Regions from separate parts of the Gallibacter sp. Marseille-QA0791 genome, predicted to be linked through region 3. Evidence: riboswitches for the same ligand, from Rfam matches in the RefSeq annotation. Region 3 holds a riboswitch; each other region holds the start of a gene.
What was found. Region 3 has a riboswitch for lysine ahead of ACQY69_RS03075 (glycyl radical protein). Riboswitches for the same ligand answer to the same signal wherever they lie in the genome.
Positions count from the first base shown of each region.

Region 1: linked by a shared signal. The riboswitch ahead of ACQY69_RS10375 (Na+/H+ antiporter NhaC family protein) and the one ahead of ACQY69_RS03075 (glycyl radical protein) in region 3 are both predicted to bind lysine.
Region 2: linked by a shared signal. The riboswitch ahead of lysA (diaminopimelate decarboxylase) and the one ahead of ACQY69_RS03075 (glycyl radical protein) in region 3 are both predicted to bind lysine.

Region 1 is NZ_CBCPMH010000001.1:2,239,403-2,244,810, forward strand. Features, by position in the region: gene rpsD (30S ribosomal protein S4) at 1-349, shown strand, start outside; gene ACQY69_RS10365 (DNA-directed RNA polymerase subunit alpha) at 501-1,448, shown strand; gene rplQ (50S ribosomal protein L17) at 1,476-1,817, shown strand; lysine riboswitch at 1,840-2,015, shown strand; gene ACQY69_RS10375 (Na+/H+ antiporter NhaC family protein) at 2,146-3,768, shown strand; gene ACQY69_RS10380 (amidohydrolase) at 4,193-5,408, opposite strand, start outside.
Region 2 is NZ_CBCPMH010000001.1:1,693,444-1,698,851, forward strand. Features, by position in the region: gene dapD (2,3,4,5-tetrahydropyridine-2,6-dicarboxylate N-acetyltransferase) at 1-289, opposite strand, end outside; gene dapB (4-hydroxy-tetrahydrodipicolinate reductase) at 325-1,050, opposite strand; gene dapF (diaminopimelate epimerase) at 1,069-1,953, opposite strand; gene lysA (diaminopimelate decarboxylase) at 2,002-3,366, opposite strand; lysine riboswitch at 3,456-3,634, opposite strand; gene ACQY69_RS07880 (APC family permease) at 3,788-5,408, opposite strand, start outside.
Region 3 is NZ_CBCPMH010000001.1:665,696-671,103, forward strand. Features, by position in the region: gene ACQY69_RS03075 (glycyl radical protein) at 1-1,771, opposite strand, end outside; lysine riboswitch at 1,945-2,114, opposite strand; gene ACQY69_RS03080 (CaiB/BaiF CoA transferase family protein) at 2,284-3,462, opposite strand; gene ACQY69_RS03085 (sigma-54-dependent Fis family transcriptional regulator) at 3,511-5,316, opposite strand; gene ACQY69_RS03090 (SDR family oxidoreductase) at 5,335-5,408, opposite strand, start outside.

The DNA of each region.
Region 1 (5,408 bases), 1.6 Mb from region 3:
CCTTCTCATCATGCTGGAAAAGAGGCTGGACAATGTGGTTTACAGGATGGGGCTTTCGACTACGAGAAGAGAAGCCAGACAGCTGGTTACTCACAGCCACTTCCTGGTAAATGGAAAGAAGGTCAATATCCCTTCTTATCAGGTAAAGCCGGGGGATGTGATAAAGGTCAGAGAAAAGAGCTTAAGCTCTCCTAAGTTCCAGGAGATCAAGGACATGACAGTAGGCATCCCGGCATGGCTCTCCGTAGACAGAGATAAGCTGGAAGGAAAAGTACTGGCTGACCCGACCAGAGATCAGATAGACACGCCAATAGAAGAACACTTGATCGTCGAATTGTACTCCAAGTAGTCTCTTTGCCAGGAGACGGAAGGCAGTTATCGCGCGGATTTCTGCTCTTCTGATCCTGACAGAAGGCTGACGCGGGTTTCGGTCCGGACCGGATCTGCGATAGTTCAGGTAGCGATAAGTTATCGTTTTGAATGAAAAAGGAGGGTTTTGAGTGATAGAAATCGAAAAACCGACAATCGAATGCATATTTTCAGACGAAGATCCCAATTACGGAAAGTTTGTGGTAGAGCCTCTTGAAAGAGGATATGGTACTACTTTAGGGAACAGCCTGAGAAGAATTCTTCTGAGCTCATTGCCAGGTGTTGCCGTTACTTCCGTTAAGATCGACGGTATCCTTCACGAGTTTTCGACCATTCCGGGCGTCAAAGAGGACGTTACCGAGATCATATTGAATCTCAAAAAATTGGCGATAAAGCTCAACGGAGAAAATACCAAGAGAGTGCTGATAAATGCTATAGGGCCTAAGGAGGTCACTGCGGCTGACATCCTGGGAGACGCGGATGTGGAGATATTCAACCAGGATCTTCATATAGCGACTCTCGAGGAAAATGCTACACTCATAATGGAGATCAATCTGGCCAGGGGAAGAGGATATGTTCCTGCGGAGATGAACAAAGACGAGAACACACCGATTTCGGTCATCCCTACTGATTCCATCTATACGCCTGTAAGAAAGGTGAATTTCACGGTGGAGAACACTAGAGTAGGTCAGGTGACGGATTACGACAAGCTTATACTGGAAATATGGACCGATGGCTCCATCACCCCTAGTGAAGGCGTGTCCATAGGTGCCAAGATAATGCAGGAGCATCTGAACCTGTTTGTTGAGCTTACCGATTCCACTGAGAGCATGGAGATCATGGTGGAAAAAGAAGAAAACCAGAAGGAAAAGGCTCTCGAAATGACCATCGAAGAGCTGGAACTTTCGGTAAGATCCTTCAACTGCCTCAAGAGAGCTGCTATCAATACGGTAGAAGAGCTTACTCAGAGGAGTGAGGAGGACATGATGAAGGTAAGGAACCTCGGAAAGAAATCTCTCGACGAGGTAAAACATAAACTCGAGGAGCTGGGGCTGAGTCTCAGACAGAGTGACGAATAAGAATAAATAATACAGGAGGAAACAGCGATGCCAGGATATAGAAAATTAGGCAGATCTTCAGCTCACAGAAAAGCTATGCTGAGAAATCTTGTTACCGACCTTTTCAGGGAGGGCAGGATCATGACGACTGATACGAGAGCTAAAGAAGCCAGAAGACAGGCAGAAAAGATGATAACACTTGCGAAGCGCGGCGATCTTCACGCCAGGAGACAGGTGTTGGCATATGTATACGATGAAGCCGTTGTAGCCAAGTTGTTCGATGAGATCGCACCGAAATACGAGGACAGACAGGGCGGCTACACGAGGATCCTTAAACTCGGACCTAGGCAGGGAGATAACGCCGAGATGGCGTTCCTGGAACTGGTTTAGGACAGACGCATAAAAAATAATACTATCGGATAGAGGCGCGGGATTTATCAGTAGCCTTCACGGTCCGGCAGAGGGAAGCCGGGATACCGTGGAGGTGAAAGGAAATTTCGCCGAAGGAGTTTACGCGCCCCGCGCAGCTCCTGGGACGCCGTAAAATATGCGGCGTACTGTCACATTAAGTGGAGCACTATCGATATAGCGGAAACGCGGAGCAAACCGCGGAGCAAACGCCATGGATGCTGTTTCGATAGTGTCCATGGCGTTTTTTCATATTTTGAAGGAAGAGACGTTATCACACTAATATATGAAGTAAAATCGGAGGGATAAAATGGAGAAGGTTAAAAGCAGAGCTTTCAGAATTATCATGATAGCAGCTCTGCTGGTAATGGCCTTTCCTCTGCTGGCTTTTGCAGAGGATGGAGCCGGGGAACCGGCGCTGTACGCTACGGCATGGGCGGCATTGCCACCTATAGCGGCTATATTGCTGGCTATAATCACTAAGGAGGTATACAGCTCGCTTTTCATCGGCGTGGTGATCGGTGGAGTCATTTATGCCGGAAACTTTGAAGGGACTATGACCCATGTCATAAGCGACGGGATAATCGCGTCGCTGTCGGATTCCTATAACGTAGGTATACTGGTATTCCTGGTGATACTGGGCGTCATCGTAGCGTTGCTGAACAAATCAGGCGGATCGAAGGCTTTCGGCGCCTGGGCCAGTCACAGGATAAAGACGAAGATGGGCGCGCAGTTCGCTACCATAGTTCTGGGGATACTGATTTTCGTAGACGATTATTTCAATTGTCTCACCGTAGGGAGCGTTATGTCGCCGCTGGCGGAAGCTAACGGCGTACCCAGGACGAAGCTGGCTTATCTGATAGATTCGACGGCAGCTCCCGTCTGCATCATCGCGCCTATATCTTCCTGGGCGGCAGCCGTAACCGGGTTTGTGGAAGGCGAGAACGGGTTCACTCTGTTCATCCAGGCCATTCCATTCAATTTTTACGCGCTCCTCACTATCGCTATGATGTTCCTCATCGTGGGGATGAAATTCGATTATGGCAAGATGAGGGAGTATGCCAATAAGATACAGGAGTCCAAGGGAGACCAGGCCGCGGACTTTTCTGCGGAAGAGAAGAAAGGAAAGCGCGAGGGTAAGGTCATAGATCTGGTGTTCCCTATCATAATACTGATCATCGCATGCATAGTAGGAATGATATATACAGGGGGATTTTTCAGCGGCACCAGCTTTGTCCAGTCCTTCTCCCAGTGTGACGCTTCTGTGGGGCTGTCTCTGGGCAGTGTGTTCGCGCTCATCGTGATAGTTATCATATATGTGGCAAGAGGTGTGCTGACCTTCAAGGAAAGCATGGACTGCGTGCCGGAGGGCTTCAAGGCCATGGTAGCGCCTATCCTCATTCTTACGCTGGCCTGGACTCTTAAAGCTATGACCGACAGCCTCGGGCTGGCTGTGTTTGTATCGACAGCTACCGAATCTGTGGCCGGATCCTTCATGAGCCTGCTCCCGGCTATCATATTCGCCATCGGATGCGGCCTGTCATTCGCGTCAGGCACATCCTGGGGAACCTTCGGGATACTGATACCTATCGTCGTGGAAGTGTTCCAGGGAAGCGATCCGCAGCTGATGATAATATCCATATCGGCCTGCATGGCGGGAGCCGTGTGCGGAGATCACTGTTCGCCGATCTCGGATACCACTATCATGTCCAGCGCCGGTTCCAGATGTAATCATATGGCTCACGTAGTGACTCAGCTGCCGTACGCCCTGACAGTAGCATCGATATCCTTTGTTACATATATCGTAGCCGGATTCACAAGAAGCGCGTGGATATCCTTGCCGGTGGGACTCATCATCCTTATCGCCGTATTGGTAGTGATAAAGAAGGTGCAGAAACCATTGGAAGATGATAACGCTGCGGCTGAAGCGTGATCTACAGGAACGTTAAAGCCATGCAGAAAAAGAAGCCGTCACGACGGGAATGCTAAAATGGATCTGTTATCGATGCGCAATAGGCATAAATTACGGTCGAGTGATGTTCACAGATGGTGCAAAATGCCTAAAATCCATAAAATACTCGACATTTTGGCATAAAATCAACGGGGACCTATCCGAAATATGCCTAAAACAGCATCTGAAACTGATTTTTTATTATTTCGTCATCAGAAGGCTTTGAAATACAATGGGCATTATGCCTATTGGGAAGCAAAATCCTCTGTTATAGGCATTTCTTGATGAAGCGATAACAGGATCTTGCAGCCGACAATCCGTATCGAAACGGGGCCGCCGCATTAACAGTTACTTTCCGTTAATGCGACAGCCCCGTTTTCAGTTGTATGATATCATTTGTATTGCATCATCGTTCATAGACGATCTGACCGTCGATCACCGTCATATCAGCCTTTAATGATTTCAGCTCTTCTACAGGAGTATCCAGGATATTCCCTGAGAGGATCACAAGATCCGCCAGCTTGCCCGGTTCGATGCTTCCCTTGATCTTTTCCTCCAAAGAGGCGTAAGCACCATTGTAGGTATACATCCTGATGGCATTCATGATACCGATCCTCTGATCTTTTCCGGCAACGATACCGCTGCATTTATCGGCCCGTGTCAGAGCTCCGTATAAGCCTATCATCGGATCTGCTTCTATGACCGGAGAATCAGATCCCAGAGCAGCTGTGATACCATTGTCCAGATATGATCTCAGAGGGAACATCCAGTTCACTCTGTCTCCGTAATATTTGACATATATCTCGGCGTTTTCATTGAAAAATCCGGGGTTCGGGACAGGTACGATGCCTGCTTTTTTTATTCTTGAAAGCAGATTTTCGTTGATGATACCGCAATGCTCTATCCTGTGTCTGCATGGACGCGGATTTTGCGCCATGGCTCGTTCGATGGCGGTCAGTATCACATCGACTGCTACATCGCCTACAGCATGGGCGGAAACATTGAAGCCGGCATTGTGGGCCTTTATTATTATATCGTCAGCCTCTTCCTGTGTGTAAAGCTGTATACCCTTGAGAGCAGGGTCGTGGCTGTAAGGCTGGCTCGTGGCGCAGGAAGGAGCGCTGGTACTTCCGTCTATCAGGATCTTTACGTGTCCAAGCCTGAAGTGGTCGTCACCGAGGCCTCCGTGTATCCCCGTGGAAATGAAGTCGTTGACCCATTCGATAGTTTTCTTCTTTCCATAGGCATGATACAGAAGGTTGTACATGCGGACTTTGATGATGCCGTTTCTGCAGGCGTCCTGATACAGACCTATGGTTTCCTCTCCATAGAAGCTGCCGTCGTGCATGCTTGTGACGCCGTAACTCAGGAGAATATCGTTGGCAGCCTTGAATGATCTGAGATATTCATCCTTCGTATATATCACTTTGTCCCACATGTAGGTGCATGCCGTTTCTTTAAGAAGTCCTGTCATGCGGCCGTTTTCATCCACTACCACTTCTCCGGGAGCGAACATCTCAGGGCCCGTGATCCCTCCGGCCCTGAGAGCAAGAGTGTTGTAGACGCCCATGTGAAGGCAGCATCTCGTGAGCTGGACAGGGTTATCGGGAGCGGCTTCATCC
Region 2 (5,408 bases), 1.0 Mb from region 3:
TGTCTCTTATGAAAGCTCCCGGCTCTATCCTGGCTTTGACATCCTTCATGTCCAGCAAAGGAATCGCCGAATTTCTGCAATCGTTTTCGACTACATAATCTTCTATCTTATCAGCGTTCTTTTCCAGGATATCCTTTACCCGGGTCCAGTCGCCGAACACGATCTTGTCTCCGCCACCGAAGACCTGGCAGTCTTCAAAATCCACCGGGGATTTTTCCTTTACATAGACCTTTACAGGCGTCTTTTTTTCAGCGTTTCCTATGAATTCTATTATCTCTCTTGCTTCCATCTTTCGTACATTCTCCTCCCGTTTATCTTGTCGACTTATCTGTTTCCGAAAAGCACGTCTTCCATGGTGTAAAAGCCTGTTTTCGCATCGACTGCGAACTGGGCTGCCCTGAGAGCCCCAGATGCGAAGATTTTCTTTGAAAGAGCCGTGTGTTTCACCTCCAGGACCTCGTCATTCCCGGCATATATCACCGTATGCTCGCCGGCAATAGTCCCTCCTCGTATGGCGTGGATCCCGATCTCCCTGCCTCTCTTCCTGTTGCCTTCTCTGCCAAAAACATGCTCATAACGATCCCTTTCATCGGCTGCCGCCAATAACATCTTAGCCGTGCCGCTGGGAGCGTCCAGTTTTTTATTATGATGCTTTTCTATTATCTCTATGTCGAAGGCATCTTCCAGTATCGGTGTTATTTCGGCGATGATCCTCTTCATCACGTTTATACCCAGAGAGTAGTTGGCGGAAAATACCACCGGTACCGATTCAGCCAGCTCTTCGATCTCCGCTGTCTGTTCCTCCGTGTATCCTGTAGTAGCTATGACCGCCGGACATCCCGTATTTTTACAATACTTCACCAGCATCTCCAGATTGGCCGGGTTGCTGAAGTCTATTATGACATCTACACCGGTCAATTCTTCCGGTTTCTGACCTTCGAGGGGCTCTATCACTCCGGCCAGCTGAAAGCCCTCCTTTTCCTCGATCATACCGGCCAGCACTCTTCCCATGGCGCCGCCGCCTAAAACAGCTATCTTCATCATTATCATACCCTTTCCTCATATCATTTAAACATCGGTTGTCGTCTGCAAGAACTGCAGATCCTGCAATCTGCCATCCATTATCTTCACTGACGGGCCTTCCATATACACATCGCCGTCACCAGATATCTCTATCCCCAGGCTGCCCAGCTTCAGACGGACCTCCGCGCTGTTGCCGCAGATCCCCTTCATACTAGCCACCACTACGGAAGCGCAGGCTCCTGTACCGCAGGCCAGCGTCATGCCGACGCCCCGCTCATAAGTCTGTACTTCGAGCGTATCATCGTCTATCGCCTTTACAAAATTCACGTTGGTCTTTTCCCTGAAAACAGAGTGGTTGCAGATCTCCTCGCCTACCCCGGGCACATCTATGTCATCAAAATCATCTACGAAGATCACTGTATGGATGGTTCCCATAAAGAGACTGTTTATCTCCACATCAGTCCCGTTTTTCAGCGGAAGACGCAAGCCCAGCAAATCTTTTGCCTCCGTATTCCCCATATCATTCGTATCCATCTTTACCGCCTGCGGCCCGAAAATCGGTTTCCCCATATTTATCTTTGCCCTGAACGGGTCGTCGCTGGAGATCTCGACTGTCATATCGCCGGCCAGCGTTCTCACCGGATACTTACGGCTGGACTCTATCCTTTCATCACGACAAAAATTAGCAAAGCACCTTATACCGTTGCCGCACATAGGAGCCCTGCTGCCGTCACGGTTAAAGAACACCATTTCCAACGCCGGTTCACGTCTCACCACTATCATCCCGTCAGCGCCGACTCCCGTATTGACATCACAGACCATACGTGCAAAACCGGGATATCCGGCCTCGTCGATCTCCTTCGAGAGCTCATCTTCCCTAATTATCACAAAGCTGTTTCCGCATCCATGATATTTCGAAAACAACACCATGCCATCACCTGCCTTCTTTCATCGTACTGTCCCGACGCGCCGAGGATCTCACACTTCCAGACTGTACTGATCCGCATATGTTTCCCGCCTTATGACCAGTCTGGCTTTCCCGTCGCGGACAAACACCACTGCCGGCCTTCCCAGTCTGTTGTAATTGCTGGCCATCGAATAACCATAGGCTCCTGTGGAATAAACGACCAGCAGATCCCCGGTCTTCGCCTCCGGCAGCTTCGCGTCAGCTATCAGGACATCCCCTGATTCACAATTCTTTCCCGCTATACAATATGAGGCCGCCGGCTTTTCCGTGAGCTTTTCCGCAAGAGCGCATGTGTACTCGGCACTGTAAAGCGCCGGCCTTATGTTGTCGCTCATTCCCCCATCCACGAATATATAATTCTTATCGCCGCTCTTCTTCATATCGCCTATCGTATATAACGTATATCCGGCTTCGCCGACCACTGCTCTGCCCGGTTCCGTTATCAGCTTGGAAATAGTCACATCACTTTTTTCCAGCGCTTCCTCCGCGTATCTCACCAAACTGGCGCACATCTGTCCCAGCGGCACCGGCCTATCCTCTTCTACATATTTGATCCCGAACCCTCCGCCTATGCTCAGTTCGAAGCCGTCAACTCCCCGCGAAGCTTTTATGTCGGCCAGGAATCCTATCATCGTCCCCAGAGCCTTTTCGAAGGACTCCGCTTCCACTATCTGTGAACCTATATGACTGTGGAACCCGGCCAGCTCTATATTTTCATCAGCATCCAAAATATCCATGACCTGCTCTATCTGTGCTCTGTTCTCTATATATATACCGAATTTGGAATCCGGCTTGGATGTCATGATGTATTCGTGGGTATGCGCTGAGATCCCCGGGTTTATCCTCAAAAGCGCTTTTGCCTTTTTGCCTGCCCCGCCAGCAGCCGATACCAGCCTGTCCACTTCCATCACGTTATCTACGACGAAATAGCCTACGCCGGCTTCGAGCCCCATCTCTATCTCCTCGTTGCTCTTGTTGTTGCCGTGGAAATATACGCGCTTCATGTCGACACCAGCTTCCATGGCGCCGTATAACTCTCCTCCGCTTACCACATCCAGTCCCAGGCCCTCCCCGGAAAGGAGCCTGAACAACGCCTTCGATGAAAACGCCTTTGACGCGTATGCCACCTCTGTCTCGAATTTTTCTGATCTGAAATTTTCAACCGCGGCTCTGGCCTGCTCTGCTATTCTTCCCTCATCATAAACGTAAAGAGGTGTCCCGAACTGCTCAGCCAGCGATCTGCAGTCCACCCCTCCTATTTTCAAAACACCCATCTCTTCGCCTTTCTCTTCTTCGTCTTTTTTTGATCCACTGCATGTTCTTACTGCGCTTTTCCCTTTATCTCGCTTTCCCAGGCCCGTCATTCCGGCTGCCATCCAGCCCGCCTCGCTATAAAAAGATCCTTCCGTATCAAAAAGGTCAGCAAGGCTATACCTTACTGACCTGAAAAATCAAAATATCGTCACATAAGGATAGCACACCTGCCAAAAGCCTGACGCTTTCAGGCAGACAGTCATATGGCTGTTGACCACATGCCCACCGGGACTTCATGCCTGAAACCTCGGTTCGGCGGACTTGCCTCCGAGTGGTTCTCTGCCCGCCGGCTCCCCAGCTCTTCATCGCCTCCGCGCCTCTATCAGCTGTTGTCAGTATACTAGATATCCAATGATTATGCAAGGGTCGATTTGGGTCGGAAATACCTTTAAAAAAGCTGCCGCATCGGGATGCCCCGATACGGCAGCTTCAGTTCAACGAAAAGGCTCAGAAGCCTCTGTTCAGAAATCTCTATATCGATTTTCAGTCTTTAGGTATCGGGTCGAATTTCTTTCCTATGATAAGGAAGATAACTCCCAGAGCCAGCATGATTATGCCTGCCCATCTTGCTATCTCTATCATCAGCCAGAAATTGCTCATGATACCGGAGCCATATGTTTCAAGATAATAAGCAGGACCCCACGAGCCTTCATACCATACAAGGAAGAAGGATCCTACAGTGCAGACAAATCCGAACAGCAGGAAGAAGAATCCGAATCTCTCTATGTCGCCCAGAGCCAGCTTGGTCTTAGGGTTGATAGGATTGTTCTCAGGATCTTTCTTGTAAAGTCCGCCATATATCCACTTGCAGATAGGATAGAATATCACAGCCGCAATGATGGCGATGAATCCCAGCAGGAAATACTCCGTTCCGTTTACATAGAAGCTGATAACGCCTATGATGAGAGGGCCGCCGCAGATATATATCGGCGCCAGCTTGCTCTTTACATAGTAGAGATCTCCTCTCTTCTCAACAGGATACTCTTTTCTGATCTTTACATAAGCAAACGACAGGCCTACATAAAGGACGAACAGTACCGGCGAAAGTATCGTTACCAGTATCTCGAAGTTGAGGTTTACCAGGATGAGGTTTACCACAGCCGCCAGCACGATAGGTATTACTGGCACCTTTCTGTTCGGCGACAGCTTCGAGAGGAACTTCGGGCAGAAGTTGTCCTGACCCATCGGTATGAAGGATCTGGACGATGATGTGATCAGTGCGTTGAATATGGAGCACTGCGCTATTACTGCCGCGATCATGAAGGCGGCGCCTGCCCATGTCCCCACATGCTCAGAAAGCACTGACGAATAGTCGAGGCTGATCCCCCACTCGCTCCACGGACCAGTGGATACGATACCAGCCAATGTAGGGAGCAGATAGCTCAGCGTGATGATGACGATAGCTATCTTCATTCCCTTAGGGATGATCTGAGGATTCTCAACTTCTCCGCCCAGGAATGAGATGGCCACGTAGCCGCAGTACATCCATACTCCTATGGCAAGTCCGGTACCCCAGCTGGAGAAGGCGTTGTCCCCCTCTACCATGAACGGCTCAAACGGATCGTTGGTCCAGTTGGCAAGACCTACTACTGTTACCGCGGTAAACGCCAGCAGTATGATGATACAGAATATGGTACTTGCGATACTTACCTCTTCGAGCCCTCTCAGGTTGATGATCATGAATATCAATATGAACACCGCCTTGCAGAGGAAGGCTGTTACCGGGGTAAGAGGCACATACATGCCTATGTAATCCACGGCCAGAACTACATATGCCGGTCCGGTCAGGTAATTGGCCAGCGCCATCCAGAAGCCCATGGAAAAGCCCCAGAATTCACCGAAGGCCATCTTCGACCATACATAAGGACCTGCGTCTACCGGAACAAGGTTGGAAAGCTCCGAGCAGTACAGTCCTATCGGCATGGCCCATAAAATAGGAATGAGTACGAGTAACAGCAGAGTAAGTCCCGGACCTGATGACGAGATCATTGACTCGATACCGAAAGCCCCGCCTGCGCATGCGCAGTAAATGAAGAAGACCATCGTCGGAAGCGCGAAATGCTTCTTCTTCATACCGGGAGTAGCATCAGTCAATATCTGTCCG
Region 3 (5,408 bases):
GTCCCTCGAAATTCGTGTCACATGCTCTGATCAGTTCATCCATGGTCAGATCCCGATCCTCGAACACGCATTTTTCTACTGCCGCGATGGAATCCGCCAGGTTGGCTGCTCCCGTTATGTAAAGCCCGCAGGTGGAATATCTCGCCCCGCCGTGCTGGACGGACTTGCCGCTTTCTACACAACCCTTCGTCACCATGGAAGCGAAGATCACCGGATATCTGTTCATATGGATACTCTGCATCAAATTGTATCCGGTCCTTATAAGACCGTAGTGATGGATTATCTGTTTCTTGAGAGCATCCTTGAATTCTTCTATATCTTTGAAATCCCTCGGATCACCTGTCTCCAATCCCATCAGCTTCCCGGTGGCAGGATCCACGCCGTTATGAAGGACAAATTCTATCATCTTTCCCATATTGACATAGCCCGCGTCAGGCGAACCGTCCGCCTGCCCGCCTCCCGGCGCCGGCTGAGTGCATCCTACAATGGTCCAATCTCTGGCTTCTTCGATGGTGCTTCCCCGGCCCTTGCTGAGGCAGATCTCGATAGCCGCTTCATCGCTGAAAAAGCCCGGATTCGCCTGCCCTTCCTGTATCATCTTGCAGCCAAACCTTATCAGATCCTCTGGAGTCTTCTCCCACACTCTCACTGCCATCACAGGCTGCTTTACCTGCAGCTCGTCCGCTGCCTCCAGGCAGAGATACGACAGATCGTTAGTGGCATCCTTTCCGTCTCTGGTCTGACCGCCTACCACCAGGGTCTGCCACATAGGATACCCGGCGAAAGCTGTAGCGTACCAGTCGTCCCTCACCTCATAGACCTCACATGTCTTGAGATAGAGACATTCCAGCATTTCCAACGCTTCCTCCCTGGTGATATTCTTCTCGTCTATCACGTCTTTTTTATACAGCGGCCACATGTACTGGTCGAATCGTCCGAATCCACAGGCAGTGGTACATACTTCGATGTAAAAATACACATGAACGAACCATATGGCCTGGAGTGCCTGATAAAAAGTCTTCGGCGGGTTTTCCGGAACTGTACGGCAGTTTTCCGCGATAGTCAGCAGTTCCTTCTTCCTCTTTCCGTCGGAACACGAAGCAGCCTGTCTTTCCGCTTCGTCCGCCATCCTGTGGGCATAAGTTATCAACCCTTCGCTCTGGATGATACAAGCTTTCCAGAAATCCACCTTTGCCTGTTCCTCCATAGTCTGAGGGATAATGCTGTCTATGTTCCGCTGGCACTCTTCTATGTAGCCCTTCAATCCTATGGTCAGGATCTTTTCATGATCGCAGGTGGTCTCGCCCGAGACTCCGTTTTCCAAGCCGACGCAGATGATATCGTCCTTTTCCAGCTCCTTGATCTTCTTCGGCATGGCCGTCTCTGACAGATCTTCCATTGACTTGCCTTCCCAGTACCTGAGAGTCTCCAGTATAGTTTCCCTGTCCTCCGGAGAAATGTAATACGGATCCTTTTCCCTGGTCGCAAAGCTGTCTATATCGCTGACATACCAGGAACTGGACTGAAACTCAGGATGGAGATTAGCCCCTTTATAAGCGTTAGTCTCTGTCCCTACGATAAGTTCGTCATCCATTATCAGCGTCGTCATGTTTTCCATGATGTGGTTGACCACCTTGGCTCTGAAAATCGGAACGGCGTCACCGGCAAACTGTTTATATCCTTCCGTCGCCAGTACCAGCCTCTCCGCCGTGATCTGCGGTATCGTATTGAAATATTTGTCCTTGAGTCTCTTTATTCTTTCGCTTACCATATTTCCTCCCCGACGAATCCCTCGTCTCGACGTCCCGTCTTATATGGACTCTGCCAGCCGTATCTTTCCGCGGCATCAAAAAAGCTACAAAGCAACATGCTGCTCTGTAGCTGACCGTCTCGTTTCCAGTTCTGTTTTGGAGCCTTCCTTCCGGCACGTAAAATATTTATCTTTTACCAGATAGCTCTCCACTAAAAGTGACAGTATGCTACATATTCTGCAACATCCCAGCATCTGCGCCCCAGACATCTGCGCAGCGCTTCGGCGGTCTCACTTTTCTCCGGCCCTATGTCTGTAGGTTTTTCCCCGTTTACTTGTTGAAAACCGCACCTCTATCATTCAGTTATACCTTTTTATTCAGTGCCCGGCCTCAGCGGCCTGCACCGTCAATAAAGATACCACTTTAGACGGAAAATGTCAAGTTCCGTCTAAGAATGAAAGTCGGGACTCTCCGGCAAAGAATGAAAGGCAAGAACCGGACTGGCACGACATTAGTACAAACATCCTCCCGCCTATTTAAAAACGCCCTTCTTCTCAAGCTCCGAGTAATCCATCCCGAGAGACTCTATCACCTCTCTCGTGTGATACCCCGCCGGATAGCCGGCCGTCTCGTATCTGCACGGACATTCGCTGAGCTTGACAGCAGTAGCCATCTGCTTTACCTTCACACCTTCGTGGAGCGGCAGCTCCACCTCGACGACCATCTCCCTGGCCTTTATCTGCTCATCCTCCAGGAGGGCTTCCTTCAGATCCAGCACCGGCTGGACACACGCGTCATACCGGGCGAAGACCTCCTCCCATTCCGACCTGGTCTTCGTCTTGAATATGCCTCTTATCTGCGCCTTTACCTCGTGGACATTCTCCGGCCATACCGTGCCTTCGATCAGATCCTCACGTCCGATGGCCATGCAAAAGCGCTCCCAGAACTGAGGCTCCAGCGAGCCTACGCTCATGTACTGACCGTCTTTAGTCTCGTAATAATCGTATACGCAGCCGCCGTTGAGCCGCTCACCCTCCCGCTCAGGCTGCTTCCCTGAAACGAGAAAGCTGGCTCCGTCTATGCTGTTGAATGGAACGCATCCGTCCATCATGGCGACATCTATGTACTGGCCCTGACCCGTGTTTCTCCTGTGATTCACAGCCGCCAGTATGCCGATGACGGAATTCAGCGATCCCACCGCGATATCCGCGATCTGAAAGTTCATCAGCGACGGCCCTTCTTCTTTTCTCCCGGCATGGGAGATGATGCCGCTGCGGGCCATATAGTTTATGTCATGACCGGCGGCGTCCCTCAGCGGTCCGGTCTGACCATAACCCGTCAGCGAACAGTATATGACCGACGGATTGACAGCTTTAAGATCCTGATATCCTATGCCCAGCTTATCCATCACGCCCGGCCGGAACTGCTCCAGGACGATGTCGTATTCCTTCACCAGCTCCTTGACGATGGCCACACCTTCCTCGGTCTTCAGGTTCAGAAACATGCTCCTCTTGTTCCTCCCCAGCCACGCCTGACACGCCGATATATCCGTACCTTCGATAAAAGGCGGGTAATCCGTAACTATATCCGGCTTGCTGGCGGAGCTTATCTTCAAAACATCAGCCCCCATATCCGCCAGCATCAGCGACGCATATGGCCCCGGCAGCAGCGTTGAAAAATCCAGTATCTTTAAATCCTTAAGCGCACTCATCACTTCCTCCTCCTGATGAAAACCAGCCTGTCTGTTTCAGAAAAGGCCTTACTTTTCCTTCGTATCGATGTTCAACGCTTTCATCTTCCTGTACAACGTCGCTTCGCCGATACCCAGCTTTTTTGCTGCTCTTTTCTTCGCCTCGACTGAATACCCCTCCTGCTGCAGACATTGTTCAATGACATTTTTCTCAAAAGCATCCCGTTTTTCAGCCAGAGACATTCCTTTCCGACTGAATGTCTCCATTTTTTTCACCTTCTCCGGAAGAGAACTCTTTGATATTATATCTTTATCCTCCATATTGATCGCATACTCTATAGCGTTTTCCAGTTCTCTGACATTTCCCGGCCAGTTGTAGGACATGAGAGCCGACATAGCTTCATCACTGAATCCCTGGACACGCTTCCCCAACATGCTCCCGTATTTCTTCAGCGCGTTGTTCAGCAGCAGCGGCAGGTCTTCTCTCCGATCTTTCAGACTAGGCATCTTAAGGGGGATGACATTCAAGCGAAAATACAGATCCTCACGGAATTCTTTGTTTTTTATCATCTGTTCAAAGTTTTTATTCGTAGCGGCGATGACTCTGACGTCGACTGATATCTCCGAAGTCCCGCCAACTCTCGTAAAGCTTCCTGATTGAAGCACCTGAAGCAGCTTTCCCTGCAGCGACAACGGCAGATCTCCTATTTCATCCAGGAAGATCGTGCCTCCGTCAGCCAATTCAAATTTTCCGGGTTTACCGTTTTTCTTCGCCCCTGTAAAGGCTCCCTCCTCATATCCGAACAACTCGCTCTCAACAAGCGTATCAGGTATGGCCGCGCAGTTTACAAGAACAAAAGGCTTTTCCCTCCTGTTCCCGTACTCATGGATCGTCTTTGCCACCAGACCCTTTCCCGTACCACTCTCGCCCGTGATCAACACACTGGACTTACTATCCGCGATACGATTGATCTGAGCTTTGATGTCACGGATCCATTTGCTGTTACCGATGATATCACCGTATTTGTTCGGCATGCTGTTATCGGTCATGTCATAGACCAGCTTTTTGATATCCGCCATATCCTTAAAAGATATCACCGTTCCGGAGAACTCACTCTTTCCCGCTTCGTCCGTGTCAAAGAATCCAGCCTGCTCTGTCTCCTTGAGATAGATCGGCGAGATATCCATGAGGCAATGCAGCTCATGTCCGCTTTTATCTATATACCGCTTTTCTATACTTTTACACTGAAGACCTTCTTTCACCGCTTCAAGCACAAAGGAATCCTCCCATACCAGCTCTATGTTCTTGCCTATGATCTCATCACATGTCCTGTGCAGCAGCTCCGCCGCTTTTTTATTGCACTCGAGGATCGTCCCATTCCTGCTGACATAAAATACGCCTTCGCTGATGGCCGAAAGTATCGTCCGCATCCCGTTGGTGATAGCTATTTCCTTAGCCTTGGTAGCGATAAGGTCAGCCATCTTATTACAGAAATTCAGCAGGTTTTCCTTTTTCGCCAAAAGGCTCGCCTTCTGTTCTTCCGTAAAGGCCACCAGACCTATGATGCCAATCACATTGCCATCCAGCTCGATGGGGCTGCATACCTCCGCTAATTCGCCCTCGGCGCCCCAGTAATCCGGGTGATTTGGAGCGTCTTCGATTATATATTGCGCGCCGGTCCGAAAAATCATGCCATAGATCTCATTCGTAGTGCTATCGCCGCATTCCTCTATGCTCCCTATCCTGTCGCGATATCTCCCTGTGCCCGCGACGATGATCTCCTCATCGCTGACGATCTCCGTCTCAACGCCTATTGCTTCTGAAATAGCTTCGGCAACTGCCTGTACCGTATTTTGTATTGCGGAAAGTTTCATGCTTATCTGCTTCTCCTTCTATCGACCTACAGAAATTGTTTCCGGAAGCGTGCTCCCGCCATCGATGACAAATTCACTCCCTGTGATATACG